2 regions of the Pseudomonas sp. H1_A03 genome follow, and region 1 is predicted to be linked to the other one. Evidence: riboswitches for the same ligand, from Rfam matches in the RefSeq annotation. Region 1 holds a riboswitch; the other holds the start of a gene.
The links. A riboswitch is a leader RNA that binds a small molecule or an ion and turns the genes downstream of it on or off. The one in region 1 is predicted to bind cobalamin.
Positions count from the first base shown of each region.

Region 2: it holds a riboswitch for cobalamin, as region 1 does, so the genes downstream of both, AB4O35_RS18905 (CbtB domain-containing protein) here and cobO (cob(I)yrinic acid a,c-diamide adenosyltransferase) in region 1, are expected to answer to the same signal.

Region 1 covers NZ_CP162829.1:5,718,207-5,725,822, forward strand. The annotation lists gene bluB (5,6-dimethylbenzimidazole synthase) at 1-590, opposite strand, end outside; gene AB4O35_RS26425 (cobyrinate a,c-diamide synthase) at 587-1,990, opposite strand; gene cobO (cob(I)yrinic acid a,c-diamide adenosyltransferase) at 1,987-2,598, opposite strand; cobalamin riboswitch at 2,678-2,936, opposite strand; gene AB4O35_RS26435 (PQQ-dependent sugar dehydrogenase) at 3,036-4,349, shown strand; gene AB4O35_RS26440 (C40 family peptidase) at 4,425-4,964, opposite strand; gene AB4O35_RS26445 (C40 family peptidase) at 5,110-5,739, opposite strand; gene hda (DnaA regulatory inactivator Hda) at 5,949-6,653, opposite strand; gene AB4O35_RS26455 (AI-2E family transporter) at 6,857-7,616, opposite strand, start outside.
Region 2 covers NZ_CP162829.1:4,041,861-4,049,476, forward strand. The annotation lists gene AB4O35_RS18875 (fatty acid cis/trans isomerase) at 1-1,654, shown strand, start outside; gene AB4O35_RS18880 (acyltransferase family protein) at 1,742-2,767, shown strand; gene nfuA (Fe-S biogenesis protein NfuA) at 2,827-3,411, shown strand; gene cobM (precorrin-4 C(11)-methyltransferase) at 3,602-4,348, opposite strand; gene AB4O35_RS18895 (cobalamin biosynthesis protein) at 4,419-4,811, opposite strand; gene AB4O35_RS18900 (CbtA family protein) at 4,808-5,512, opposite strand; gene AB4O35_RS18905 (CbtB domain-containing protein) at 5,524-5,712, opposite strand; cobalamin riboswitch at 5,809-6,022, opposite strand; gene AB4O35_RS18910 (M10 family metallopeptidase C-terminal domain-containing protein) at 6,408-7,616, shown strand, end outside.

The DNA.
Region 1 (7,616 bases):
CAGCCTTCGAGTTGCAACATCGGTGCCGGGTAGAACTCGGTTACCGGCCCCAGGCACAACACGGCCAGGGGTTTCGCGCCGGGCGGCAAACCGAGCAGATCGGCCAGGGCCTGGGGTTCGAACAGCGAAACCCAGCCCATGCCGAGGCCTTCGACGCGAGCCGCCAGCCACAGATTCTGGATGGCACAGGACAGCGAGGCCATGTCCATTTCCGGCAAGGTACGACGGCCGAAGATGTGCCGCTCACGGTCATCCATCAGCGCCGCCACCAGCACTTCGGCGCAGTCGTGGATGCCTTCGACCTTGAGCTTCATGAACGCGTCGGAGCGCTCGCCCAGGGCTTCGGCGGTGCGTACGCGCTCCTCTTCTACTAACTGCTGAATCTGCCCACGCAGTTGGCGATCGCTGATGCGGATGAAGCGCCAGGGCTGCATCAGGCCGACGCTGGGGGCCTGGTGCGCGGCCTGGAGCAGACGGTGCAGCAATTCGGGGGCGACAGCGCCGCCGCTGAAGTGGCGCATGTCACGGCGTTCGGCGATGGCGCGGTAGACGGCGTCGCGGTCGGCCTGGGGGAAGGCGTTGTCCGTCATGGCCTCTTCGCGGGCAAGTCGAATCGTCGCACCGCCCCTCCCACATTTTGATCTGTGAACACTGTCGATGTGGGAGCTGGCTTGCCTGCGATAGCGACATCACGGTCTGGCGCAAACAGTGCGGCTACAGCGGCTGGATTCGACGGGAAATAAAAATGCACGTAAGAAGCCGTCATCCGCCCCTGACGGTAAACCGCCTCAGCCCCGCGCCCACCATTGGGGCTCAACCCCCTGGCAATCGGCTGCCAGTCGGTGCTGGTCAGCGAATGGTGATAGGTGTGACCACGCAGTGTGCCTTCCGGCAACTCGACGCTTTGCAGCGCCAGGGCCGCCAGTTTCTTTTGCATCACCGCATCGCCCTGCAACAGGCCCACCAGTTCGGCGCGGGTGCCGTCGACATCGGTGAGCGAGTCCAGCAGGTAGAGCATGCCGCCGCATTCGGCGAGCAAGGGTTTGCCGGCCGCATGGTGAGCGCGGATCGCGTCGAGCATTGGGGTGTTTTCCGACAGCGCCTGGTGGTGCAGTTCCGGGTAACCGCCGGGCAGGTAGAGGCTGTCGGCATCAGGCAATGCGCGATCGTGAATGGGCGAGAAAAACTTCAGCTCGGCGCCCATGGCCCGCAGCAGATCAAGACTGGCGCCGTAGGTAAAAGCGAAGGCTTCGTCGCGGGCCACGGCAATACACACGCCCTTGAGCAGTGGCTCGGCCTCGATCACTTCCGGTGCAGCAAAGGTCACCGGCGGCGGCAAGGCCACTTCGCAACTGCTGCCCAAGGCTTGGGCGGCGGCGTCAAGGCGCACATCAAGGTCATTCAGTTCGCTGGCTTGCACCAGGCCCAGGTGACGGCTAGGCAGCTCTATACCGGTCTCGCGGGACAACGCGCCGTACCAGCGCAGGCCTTCGGTGAGGCTGCCTTCCAGCAATTGCGCATGACGCAGCGTGCCAACGCGGTTGGCCAGCACCCCGGCGAACGGCAAGTCCGGCTGATAACGCGCCAGGCCCAGGGCCAAGGCGCCAAAGGTCTGGGCCATGGCCGTGCCGTCAATAACGCCCAGTACCGGCACGCCGAAGTGTCGCGCCAGGTCGGCGCTGGAAGGGGTGCCGTCAAACAAACCCATCACGCCTTCGATCAGGATCAAGTCGGCCTCGCCCGCCGCTTCCCACAGCAGGCGGCGACTTTCCTGCTCGCCCACCATCCACATGTCCAATTGATACACCGGCGCACCGCTGGCGCGCTCGTGGATCATCGGGTCGAGGAAATCCGGGCCGCATTTGAACACGCGCACCTTGCGACCCAGGTTGCGGTGCAATCGGGCCAGCGCCGCGGTGACGGTGGTTTTGCCCTGGCCGGACGCCGGTGCGGCGATCAATACGGCCGGGCAATGACGGGGCTGATTCAAAGTTCGACGCCCTTCTGTGCCTTGATACCGGCCTGGAACGCGTGCTTGAGCATGCCCATTTCGGTGACGGTGTCACCCATTTCGATCAACTCAGGCTTGGCGCCACGGCCGGTGACCACCACGTGCTGCATCGGCGGGCGGGCCTGCAAGTCACTGAGCACCTGGTCCAGTTCGAGGTAGCCGTGCTTGAGGGCGATGTTCAGCTCATCCAGCACGACCATGCCGATGCTCGGGTCTTGCAGCAGTTCGCAGGACACAGCCCAGGCGGCTTCGGCCGCGGCGATGTCACGTTGGCGATCCTGGGTTTCCCAGGTGAAGCCTTCGCCCATGACGTGGAAACGTACTTGCTCGGGGAATCGGCGGAAGAACAACTCTTCACCGGTGCTGTGACGCCCCTTGATGAACTGCACCACGCCGCACTGCATGCCGTGGCCCATGGCCCGGGCCAGCATGCCGAACGCGGAGCTGCTCTTGCCTTTGCCGTTGCCGGTGAGCACCAGCAGCAAGCCGCACTCGTTGGGGGAATTGGCAATGCGTTCGTCGATCACGGCTTTTTTGCGCAGCATGCGCGCCAGGTGGCGTTCGTCGCGGTCGGGGGAATCGGTCATGACAGCTCTCCGTTGGGGCTGGACAAAAACGGCGGGCAGGAAAAAAGAAAAACAGACAGCCAAGCATCGCCCACCGTGATGCTGTTGGATGTAACAGGCCGGTCTCCGGGCTCATGAGTGGCGCCGTTGCCCTCGTATAGAGAGCGCGCAGGCCAACGCTACGCCTTCCCATATCGCTGGCGATACAGTGGCAAAAGGCAGCGTCTTGACTCATTTACCGTTGCGGGGGCAGCGCCGGAATCGCGGCAGCACTGTGTACAAGTGCGCTCACTCACCGGCTTCCCTGTTTCACTCGGTCGACCCATTGGTCACAGAGCACCTGGAACAAGCCGCGAAGGTTAGTGGGTTGGGGGTGGAGCGTCAATGAAAGCTGACCTTGCACTTGAACCATCGCACCGCCGACCTCCTCTACCCTTACAGGTATTAAGGAGAACACCATGCATAAAACAAGACTTGCCCTACTCATCCTGGTCGCCGGCACCCTCGCCGCCTGCGGTGAAAGCTCCACCCTCCAGGTCTCCGACGGTACCGGGCCTTCGCCCAAGTTGCCGGAACCGAACAAAACCCTGATCCCCACCGTCAATATCGCCCCCGCCATCGGTTGGCCCGAGGGCGTGAAGCCAACGGCCGCCGCCGGCACCCAGGTTGCGGCGTTTGCCGAAGGCCTGGACCATCCGCGCTGGCTGTATGTGCTACCAAATGGCGATGTGCTGGTAGCGGAAACCAACGCGCCGCCCAAGCCGGATGACGCCAAGGGCGTTCGTGGCTGGGTCATGGAGAAAGTCATGGGCCGCGCTGGCGCCGGGGTGCCGAGCCCGAATCGCATCACGCTACTGCGTGACGCCGACCACGACGGCGTCGCGGAGACGCGCACGGTATTCCTGGAGAATCTCAATTCGCCGTTTGGCATGACACTGGTCGGCAACGACCTGTACGTCGCTGACTCGGACAAGCTGCTGCGTTTCCCCTATCAACCGGGTGACACTGCGATCAAGCAAGCCGGCACCAACGTCGTCGACCTGCCGGGCGGGCCTCTGAACCACCACTGGACGAAAAACGTGGTGGCCAGCAAGGACGGCACCAAGCTGTACGTGAGCGTGGGTTCCAATAGCAACGTCGGTGAAAACGGCCTGCAAGCGGAAGAAGGCCGGGCGGCGATCTGGGAAGTCGATCGCGCCAGCGGCGAGCACCGCATCTTCGCCTCCGGCCTGCGCAACCCGAACGGTATGGCGTGGGAGCCGCAGAGCGGTAAGTTGTGGACGGCAGTCAACGAGCGTGACGAAATCGGCAGCGACCTGGTGCCGGACTACATCACCTCGGTCAAGGATGGCGGCTTCTATGGCTGGCCGTTCAGCTACTACGGGCAGCATGTGGATGTGCGGGTCAATCCGCAGAATTTGGACTTGGTGGCCAAGGCGATCGCGCCGGATTACGCGGTAGGCCCGCACACCGCATCCCTGGGGCTGACGTTTGCCGAGGGCAGCAAACTCCCTGCGCAGTTCAGTAACGGCGCGTTTATCGGCCAGCATGGTTCGTGGAATCGCAAGCCGCACAGTGGCTACAAGGTGATCTTCGTGCCGTTCGAGGGTGGGCAGCCTAAAGGGCCGCCGGTGGACGTGCTGACGGGGTTCCTCGATAAGGACGAGAAAGCCATGGGCCGCCCGGTGGGCGTGGTGATTGATCAGCAGGGGGATTTGCTGGTGGCCGATGATGTGGGGAATAAGGTATGGCGGGTGTCGGCCGCTAGATAGCGGAGCAGCAAGCCTCACGCTTGAAGCTGCAAGCAGGCATTGCGCCTTCTTGCAGCTGACAGCTCGTAGCTGCCGCTAGGGATTACGTGCCAGATTCGCCGGCAACACACGCTTGGCACTCAGGTACGCATTCTGCCAGTACGCCTTGGACAAGGTATCCAGCTTCACCGTACCGCCCGTTTGCGGCGCGTGCACAAAGCGCCCTTCCCCCACGTAGATCCCGGCGTGGCTGACCTGTGAACCACCACCGGTGGCGAAGAACAGCAGGTCGCCGGTCTGCAGGTTCTGCTCGCTGACGTCCTGGGCGCGCATTACGATCAGTTCACGCGTAGTACGCGGCAATGAGATGCCGGCAGCGTCGCGAAACACAAAACCAATCAAACCGCTGCAATCAAACCCGGAGTCCGGCGTGTTGCCGCCCCAACGATAAGGCGTGCCGACCAGGCCCAGCGCGCGGAAGAGCACATCTTCAGCCGCAGGCGAGAAATTCTGGGTGGAATAGTTGAACACCGGCTTAGGCTTCACCGCGACAGGCGCGGGCGGCGGTGGGCGGCTTGCACAGGCGCTGAGCAGCGCGGCGCAAACAATAAGAATCAGGCGGGCCGAGGTCGACATGTGCAGAACAATCCTGGTCTGGATGCGGCTTTTCGCTGCCGAACGCTGAAAACCAGAACGCGCAAGCAAAGCTCGCGCGAACGGATTACAACAATGTCCAGGGATTCTAGCGCTTACACGTCAAACTTCAAGTATCACTTTAAGTTTACTTGCTAGCGGTAACCGTCGTCGGGGCCATGGCGAGTGCGCGCTTGGCTTCGATGAAGGTTTTGCTCCAGTAGCTATCACCCAGGTTGTCGACTCGAACACCGCCACTGCGACGGCTGCTGGAGTGGATAAACTGGTTATCGCCCAAGTAGATACCGGCATGGCTGACGCGACCACGACCAGCCGTACTAAAGAAAAGCAGATCACCGGGCTTGAGGTTGTTGCGCGCGACCAACGGTGCATTCACGTTGATCATTTCGCGAGTGGAGCGTGGCAGGTTCATGCCCGCCTCTTCACGAAACAGGTAGCCGATGAAACCGCTGCAATCGAAACCGGCTTCGGAAGTACCGCCGAAACGGTAACGGGTACCGATCAGGGACATGCCGCGTTCGAGGATGCTGTCGGCGAGAACTGGAAGCTGGTAAGGCTTGCTGCCGGAGAAATTGGCCAATTCTTTTTCAGTTGCCAGCTCTTCTTCGTAAACAGAAGCAGACTGTGCAGCAACAAATTTGGCCTGGTTTTGAACCTGTGGTTTTTGCTGTTCTGCCACCTGTTGAGGGTGGGAGGCGCAACCAAACAACAGGGTAACGAGTGCGAGAGGCACGAGGGGTGCGAAGCGATTTAGCATGGGCACGACCGTGGCTGGTATGTAAAGAAGCCGAGACTATGCCTTCTATCACATCGATTTGCAAATTCAATCGTGGTCTATGTGACTTCCCGCTTGGACTATGCCATCTAAGCCGTAATTCCATTTATCGATTGAAATGCGTGACCAATACGGTTCAAACGCAGGTTTTCTGGCGCCTGAAAATTGCCGAACCCCGTCAATTCAATGGGTTACCAGCCCAACGTTTCTTTCAGGAAAGGGATCGTCAATTTTCGTTGAGCCTGCAAGGAAGCCTGATCGAGTTGCTCGAGCAAATCGAATAAGGCGCTCATGCTGCGTGTGCCACGGGTAAGGATGAAATGCCCCACCTCGTCGGTGAGATGCAGGCCGCGACGCGACGCGCGCAATTGCAAGGCGCGCAGTTTGTCCTCGTCGGACAGCGGGCGCATCTGGAAGATCAGCGCCAGGGTCAGACGCGACTTGAGGTCAGCCAGCTTGATCGGAAGTTCACGTGGGGAAGTCGAGGCGGCAATCAATAAACGCCGACCGCTGTCACGCAGGCGGTTGAACAGGTGAAACAGCGCCTCTTCCCAGTCTGCCTTGCCGGCGATCGCTTGCAGATCGTCCAGGCACACCAGCTCGTATTGCTCGAGGTGGTCGAAGATGCCGATGCCACGGTCCATCAACTCAGCCAGGGGCAGGTAAACCGCTGGCTCGCCCATCTGCTCGAAACGCAGGCACGCGGCCTGCAACAGGTGAGTACGCCCTACGCCGTGCTTGCCCCACAGATAGATCAGGCTTTCGGTCCACCCGGCGTCGGCTTCGCAGAGCCGCTCGACATAGCCGAGTGCAGCGGCATTGGCGCCTGGGTAGTAGTTGATAAAGGTGGCGTCATCACGCAGACGCACACCCAAGGGCAGCTGAATCGGTTTCATGCTGACTGAACGGCTCCAAACGAACCGTTAGTGGCCTCTGTGTAAAGTTTGCAAAGTTTATACCCGTGACGCCGGGCGCACAATGCAGCAGACCGCAAGCAAAATCAAAGGTTTGCGTTAACTTGTTGGATTTGTGCAGATTGTTTGGCGCCGCTGCTCCAGAAACAACAAACCCGGCCTTGGCCGGGTTTGTTACGAAGCGGTTACAGCTCGGGGTCTTCAACGCCGGTATACACATCCGAATCCTTGTACAGATCGTGCATATGGCGCACCAGCACCATGATCACCGCCGCCACCGGCAGAGCCAGCAGGATGCCGGTAAACCCGAACAGCTCACCGCCCGCCAGGATTGCAAAGATCACCGCCACCGGGTGCAGGCCAATCCGGTCGCCCACCAGCAAGGGCGTGAGCACCATGCCTTCCAGCGCCTGGCCGACCATGAACACCGCGACAATCCCCAGCATCGGGTACAGGTCGCCGCCAAACTGGAACAGCCCGGCCACCAGCGCCGCGCCGATACCGATCACAAAGCCCATGTACGGCACGATAGCGGCCAGGCCGGCGATCAGGCCGATCAACAAGCCCAGCTCCAGACCGATCGCCATCAAGCCGCCAGCATAGATGATGCCCAGCGCCAGCATCACCAGCAGTTGGCCACGCACAAACGCGCCCAACACCTCATGACACTCGCCTGCCAAGGAAACAATGCGCTCCTCACGATCGCGCGGTAGCAGGCTGCGGATCTTGGCCATCATGATGTCCCAGTCGCGCAGCAGGTAGAACGCCACGACCGGGATCAGCACCAGGTTGGTCAACCAACCGATCAGCGCCAGGCTGGACGCAGTTGCCTGGCTGAGGATGACACCGACGATATCGGTGGTCTGGCCCATGTGCTCGCTGATCGCCGCCTTGACCTTGTCGAACTTCCAGAAGCCGTCCGACAGCCCGAGCTTGGCCTGGGCC
Region 2 (7,616 bases), 1.7 Mb from region 1:
GCCGGGCGCCCGCGAAAGCTTGGTGGCACGCTGGTTATTCGAGCATTTGTACCTGGCGCATATTTACTTCGAGCATGGCGAGCCGGGGCATTTCTTCCAGTGGGTGCGGTCGCGCACCCCGAGCGGGCAGCCGATTGATCTGATCAATACCCGTCGCCCCAACGATGACCCCGGTACCCAGGTGTATTACCGCCTGTGGCCAGTGCAGGGCGTGATCGTGCACAAAACCCACATCACTTACCCCTTCAGTGCTGCGAAAATGGCGCGCATCAAGGCGCTGTTCTACGCCGGCGACTGGCAGGTCAGCGCCTTGCCGGGCTACGGCCCAGCCCGTCGCGCCAATCCATTCGAAACCTTCGAGGCCATCCCCGCCAAGGCGCGTTACCAGTTCATGCTGGATAACGCCGAATACTTCGTGCGCACGTTCATTCGTGGGCCGGTGTGCCGTGGGCAGATTGCCACGGATGTGATTCGCGATAACTTCTGGACCCTGTTCCAGGACCCGGACCACGACCTCTACATCACCGATGCGCGCTATCGCGGCCAGGCCACGCCATTACTGGCCATGCCGGGACAGAATGACGATGTGGGCAGCGTGCTCAGCCTGTGGCGGGCCTACCGCGACAAACGCAATGAATACGAGGCCCTGCGCCGTGACAGCTATGCTGACCTGCCGCCGCCAAGCTGGTCGAGCCTGTGGGCGGGCAATGATGATGCCTTGCTGAGCATTTTCCGCCACTTCGACAGCGCCTCGGTGACCAAAGGCCTGATCGGCGATGTGCCGCAGACGATGTGGCTGTTCGACTATCCGCTGCTGGAGCGCACGTATTACCAATTGGCGGTGAATTTCGACGTGTTCGGCAATGTCTCGCACCAGGCCCAGACCCGGTTGTACTTCGACCTGATCCGTAACGGCGCCGAGCAGAACTTCCTGCGCCTGATGCCCGCCGATACCCGCGAAGACTTCCTCGACGACTGGTACCAGAACAGCGGCAAGATCAAGCTCTGGCTGGACTATGAGGCCATTGATGATGACAAGCCCACGGGTTTGCACCTGAACGAAAACGACCCGAAGCGCGACTTTGCCAACCAGTTGTTGACCCGTTATGCCAGCTTGAACGCCAGCCCGGACCCGTTTAACCGATGTGTGAGTGCGTATTGCTCGCGCAGCGGTATTGATCCGGTTTTGCAGGATGCGGAGCAGGCGTTGAGCCGCTTGACCTCACGCCCGGCCGCCGGGCTCAAGGTGATCGATCAATTGCCCGAAGCCACGATGTTGCGCATTCAAACTGCCAGCGGCAAGCGCGAGATCTACAGCCTGCTGCGCAACCGTGCCCACAGTAATGTCGCGTTTTTGCTGGGCGAAGCCTATCGCTACCAGCCGGGACTCGACACCTTGACCCTTTACCCCGGCGTACTCAGCAGTTACCCGAACTTCATGTTCAATATCCCCGCCCAGGAAGTGCCCGAGTTCGTGGCTGAAATGGAGCGGGCCAAAGATGCCAATCGTTTCGAAAAGATCGTCGACCGCTGGGGCGTGCGGCGCAGTCATCCGTTGTTCTGGCAGTACTTCCACGATCTGTCGCAGTACCTCCACGAAGTCGCGCCCGTGGAAGAGGGTGTGTTGGACATGAACCGTTATGAGAACCTATAACTACAGGCACTGATCCAGTCATCTCTCCAGGCGGGCGTTGAAGTAATCGGATATCTACTGTGCGGGGTTCTAAAAGGTAGTCCGATGATGTTGATTTCAGTGCAGTTTCTTCGCGCCTTGGCTGCGTGGCTGGTGGTGGGTCATCACTTTATGCAGCTGTTTTTCAACTTTGAGGTGCACAACGCGCTGGAGTACCTGTTCGTCGAAAAAGGCGGCGCAGGGGTGGATGTGTTCTTTGTCATCAGCGGCCTGGTGATCTTCCTTGCGACCGCAGACAAAGCCCTGACACCTTGGCGTTTCATGCTCATGCGCGTGGCACGGATCGCGCCGGCGTATTGGTTCTATACCTTGCTGCTGGCCCTGCTCACCCTGGCTGTGCCCTCGATGTTCCCCGATGTTCAACTCGCGCTGGGCCATGTGCTCCTGTCGTTGCTCTTTATCCCTGCCCAACACCCGGCAGGCTACGGCGTCTATCCGCTGCTGGATGTCGGCTGGACCCTGAACTTCGAGATGCTGTTCTATGGCCTGTTCGCCGTCGCCTTGTGGGTTCGTGGGGACTATCGGTTGTGGGTGGTGGCCGTGCTGTTGTACCTGGTGTGCTACCTCATCGGTCCCGCCCTGGACTTGGCCGACGGTTTTTACAGCAATGATATTGTCCTGGAGTTTCTTATGGGTATCGTCATCGGCATGCTGTATCGCCGCGGCCTTTGCCGGGTCAGGGCGTGGGTGCCGTTGCTGGGGATTGTGGTGGCGTGTGTGATGTTTTATCACGGGGCGGATGTGCCCCGTGCGTTGGAGTGGGGCGTGCCCAGCGCGATCCTGGTCATCAGTTGCGTGGCACTGGAGCCTTACTTCCATGGCTCACGCGTGTTGAAACTGATGGGGGACTGCTCTTACTCGGTGTATCTGATCCACGTGCTGGTTCTGTGCGCTGGGCTGTGGGTGGTCAAGCGTACGGGAATAGATCCCTATGCGATGCTGCCTGTTTGCATTGTATTAACAGCGCTTTGCGCCTTTGCGAGCTATCAATGGCTGGAAAAGTCGACCTATCGCACGCTCAAGCGTTGGTTCGGCATTGATGATCCCGCAGTCCTTTCCCGACAAAAATACTAGGACTTTGTACCTCTGTAATAATTTGGCGTAAACTGCCGGCAAGCCTGTGAGGAGTTTCCATGACTGCCATAACCATTACCGACGCCGCCCACGATTACCTGGCTGACCTGCTGTCCAAGCAGAACACCCCAGGTATCGGTATTCGCGTCTTTATCACCCAACCCGGCACCCAATACGCCGAGACTTGCATTGCCTACTGCAAGCCAGGGGAAGAGAAGCCTGAAGACACCGCCCTGGGGCTGAAAAGCTTCACCGCGTACATCGACGCCTTCAGCGAAGCCTTCCTCGACGACGCCGTGGTCGACTACGCCACCGATCGCATGGGCGGCCAACTGACCATCAAGGCGCCGAACGCCAAGGTGCCGAACGTCAACGCTGATAGCCCGGTGAACGAGCGTATCAACTACTACCTGCAAACCGAGATCAACCCGGGCCTGGCCAGCCACGGCGGCCAGGTCAGTCTGATCGACGTGGTGGATGACGGCATTGCCGTGCTCAAGTTTGGCGGCGGCTGCCAAGGCTGCGGCCAGGCGGACGTGACCCTGCGCGAAGGCATCGAGCGCACCCTGCTGGAGCGTGTCCCAGAGCTCAAGGGTGTACGTGACGTGACCGACCACACGCAGAAAGAAAACGCCTACTACTGAGTAAGGTGTTCACTGCGGACAAAAAACGGCGCCCCGTGAGCGCCGTTTTTTTATTGTTTAAATTCAATGTCTTGAGATGCCTATCTAACAAAACAAATCAACTGTGGGAGCGAGCAAGCCCGCTCCCACAGTTTTAATAGTGTTTATTCATATAAATCAATATGTTGTATCTTTAATTTAATTTGGCTTGTTAAGATCGGTAAAGATGCGCATGCCCTGCGCGATACAGCGAAGACTCACTAAAACCGTCACTGCCCAACACCCGACCCACCACAATCAACGCCGTCCGCCGAAATCCCTTCTCGGCCACCTTCCCGGCAATATCGCTCAGCGTCCCAACGACCCAATCCTGGTCCGGCCACGTCGCGCGGTGCACCACGGCAATCGGGCAATCTGCGCCATAGTGCGGCAGCAGTTGCGCGACGATTTTCTCCAAGTGATTGACCCCCAGATGGATCGCCATGGTGGTGCCATGTCGCGCCAGGCTGTCAAAGTCCTCGCCAGCGGGCATGCTGGTTTTATCCGCATAACGGGTCAGGATCACACTCTGGGCGATGTCCGGCAGGGTCAGCTCGGTTTCCAACAACGCTGCACAAGCCGCCACTGCGGTGACGCCGGGAATGATCTGGAATGGAATGCCCAGCTCACGCAAATGGCGGATCTGCTCGCCAATCGCTCCATACAGGCTTGGGTCGCCAGAATGCACGCGTGCCACGTCCTGGCCTTTCGCATGGGCGGTCTTGATCAGGTCGATAATCTGTTCAAGGTGCAATTCGGCACTGTTGACCAACTGTTCTGCCTGGTGGCCTTTGAGCACTGCCGTCGGCACCAGCGAGCCGGCATAGATGATCACCGGGCAACTGCGGATCAGCCGCTGGCCTTTGACGGTGATCAATTCCGGGTCGCCGGGGCCTGCGCCGATGAAGTAGACGGTCATGGGAATATCCTATGGAAAAACGCACGAGCATGAACAACGCTCATGATCGGAACGGGCGATTATCAGGTTTTCAGCCGGCGCAAGCCAATGCGAAGGTGGCCTGGGCGGTTTGCTTGCGGCTAATCAACAGGCGAGCAGGGGCGTTGGCGAGGTATTCAGCCAGGGCCAGGGCGGCGCTTTCGGCAATGCCGTAGCAGCCCGTATGGGCAAACGCGATCGCGGATTTGTGGCTCAGCTGTTCTGCATAACCCGCCAACTGATCAGCATCGAAACACTGGAATGGCAAGTTCAACAGATCGGCCAGGGCTTGAAGGCCAGGTTCATCGCGCTTGCGGTCGATACTGGCCAGCGCGGTGATCCGTTGAAGCTCGATACCGCCCTCGGCGAGGGCGCTGTCGAGCAGGGCCCGCAGGGTGTGAACGTCACAACCCCGCTGGCACCCCAGGCCGACCACTAAAATCATGCTGAGTATTGATCATCACGATTGCGGCGGAACAGCCAGGCGCTGATCAGGCCCAGCGCCAGCCAGAAGGCGACATTGGTCAACTGCGAAGCAATCTTGAACTGCGCTTCCAAGGCTTCGGGGGCTAGCATCGAATGCACTTCCGGCTGCGGCGCGCCGATCACGTGTGGCACGACCAGAATCGCTACGCCCAGCGCTTTGAGCAGCCAATTGCGGCCGAACACGATCAGCGCTATGCCCGCAGCGGTGGAGGCGGCGGTGCCCACCCACCAGATCTGCCGTTGTGCGAGATCAGCGGCAGCAGTGCCTGGCAGCTCAGGCGGTAGGCCCATTGTCGGCGCCAACACGAAGGTCGCGTAGCCGGCCAAACCCCAAAGCAGGCCCTGGGCAGTGCGGGTGGGTGCGCGCAGGGTATAGAGGCCGGCGAGCATCAGCGCGAAACCGACAGCCACCACCAGATTACCGCCGGTGGTAGACAATACGCGCTGCCAGCCGTCTTCCGGTTCCCAGGCTTCGGCGTCGTGGGTGTGCGCGGCATTACCGGCTGCGTGCTCATGCACCACTTCAGTCGCGGCCGGGGCCTTTTCAAAGGTTTCCGCCTGCAGAATTAATGGGGCGACCCAGAAGCTTTGCAGCAGGGTCAGCAGCAGGGCAGCCAGAAGACCGGTGAAACCTGCAGTTTGCGCAATACGCTTGATCATGTCGGCAGGTCTCAGTGGCACGGGAACGCGGCGCTGTGGCGGGTATCGTGGGCAGCGTTATGCACCGCCTCGATGTGCGAGAAACCGGCGAAATACACCAGGCACGCGCCCAGGATCGACGCGCCGATTGCGGCGGTCAGGCGTTGGCTCAAGGTGGAGGTGCTGCTGGCGGAGTGCGAAGTGCTGCTGATGATCGACATGGCGCGTCCCTTTCAGGTGTCAGGGTGAAACGAGCGCATGAAAACCCCGCGAGCCAGGCACGCAGGGTTCTGAACAGCGCCCGCCCACCGCGGGTTTGTTATCTGATTTTTCGGGCCGGTCTCCGGGCTTGCGAGGGGCGGCTCTTGAAAGAGCCCAGCCTGATAAGCATCTCCTTCCCATGCACAGCACAGTGGATTTGACGCTTCGCTCGCTTACCGTTGCGGGGGCAGCACCGGACTTGCCATAGATCTATGGCGCACCGGTTTCCCGTTTCACCCTGTGAAGGGCACCCGAAACAAGATGTGTAGGAGAGCATGGAGAGAACGCTCCCGTCAAATGAGGACTGCGCCGCCTTGATGGCACGAGAGGTGAAAATGTCTGACGCCGGAGTTTCTATTGGCGGGCTGATGCAGGGGCTTATCCTCCCATGTGTTTCATAAGTTTCGCCTGTTGTTCATCCTGTTGCTGAAATCTAAAAATATATTGTGTAGATATTTGAGTTTAAGTTGAATTTTGCTTTTTTTTCAGTCGGCCATTGGGGCGGCCAGATGCCGTGGAGTAATGTTAAATTGTTATCGTTGCCAGTTATTGTATTTCCAGATTTTAAAGATTGCCGGGTTATTCAGGAACGGGTTGAGTGATTTTTTCCAAATTGTGCTTGTGATCGAGGTTTATCTCCGTCGAATAATTAAATATGGTGGTGATTTTGAAAATAACTAATAGCCAGCAGCCTTCCTATAATCCGTCCGCCGGCCTTCAGCGAGCCGGTTCCTCAGATCCCACGTTGCGCAGCGCCGACCCGCATATAAGGCGGAACTTTGCCAAACCGATCTTTACCGTGGATCAAGTTGCTCAGCAGCTCACTCGAGAAAATGTGAAATGGGCTGACAGAAACGGTGATGGTGTCACGGCAATCTCCTTTTCATTCAACAAATTGACGAGAGGGGATAGAGAGTTCAATACTACACAGAAAAACCAAGCCAGACTGTCCATGCAATCTTGGGCCGATGTGGCGAATGTGTCGTTCGAAGAACGTACCGGCCGTGGCGAAGGACGCTTGGCTTTTTCCAACAACGAGGGCCCCGCGGTTGCTTTTGGCCAGTACCCAGGCCAAGACGGTAAAGTGTTCATCAATCCCCACTATGGCACCAATACTTCTCCTGCACTTCATAATCATGGCCGATATACACTAACCCATGAAATAGGCCATACGTTGGGTCTTGCGCACCCCGCAGACTATGACGCTTCTAATTCTACCTCTCCCAGTTACGCTCGCAGTGCCGTTTATGCGCAGGATACTCGTGGTCATACTGTCATGAGCTACTTCGACGCTCACGAAGGTGGTCAGAACCATAAAGAAAATTACTCTGCTGCTCCATTGATGGGTGATATTGCTGCTGCCCAGCGTTTGTATGGTGCCAATTACAGGACGCGCAATTCAGACACCACTTACGGTTTTAACTCCAATTCGGGTCGAGACTATTATCAACTCAATAATCCCAATGATACGGCACTCTTCTGCGTGTGGGACGGTGGCGGTAACGATACGTTGGATTGTTCCAAGTATCGCCAAAACCAGACTATCAACCTCAACCCTGAATCCTATTCCGATGTTGGAGGCTTGCGGGGGAATGTTTCTATCGCCAAAGGCGTTACGCTGGAGAACGCAATCGGCGGTTCTGGCCATGATGTGATCATCGGTAATCATGCAGACAACATGCTCAAGGGGGAGCGGGCGCTGATTGGCTCAGGGGGGAGGGGGGCAGATACCTTTGTCTACGACAACGTCAGCGACTCCACACTGGAACGCCCTGACCAGATCATGGACTTTGTGAGTGGCACCGACAAAATCGACATTTCGGTCTTGTTGAAAAACGCCGGTATTACCGCGTTAACGTTTGTA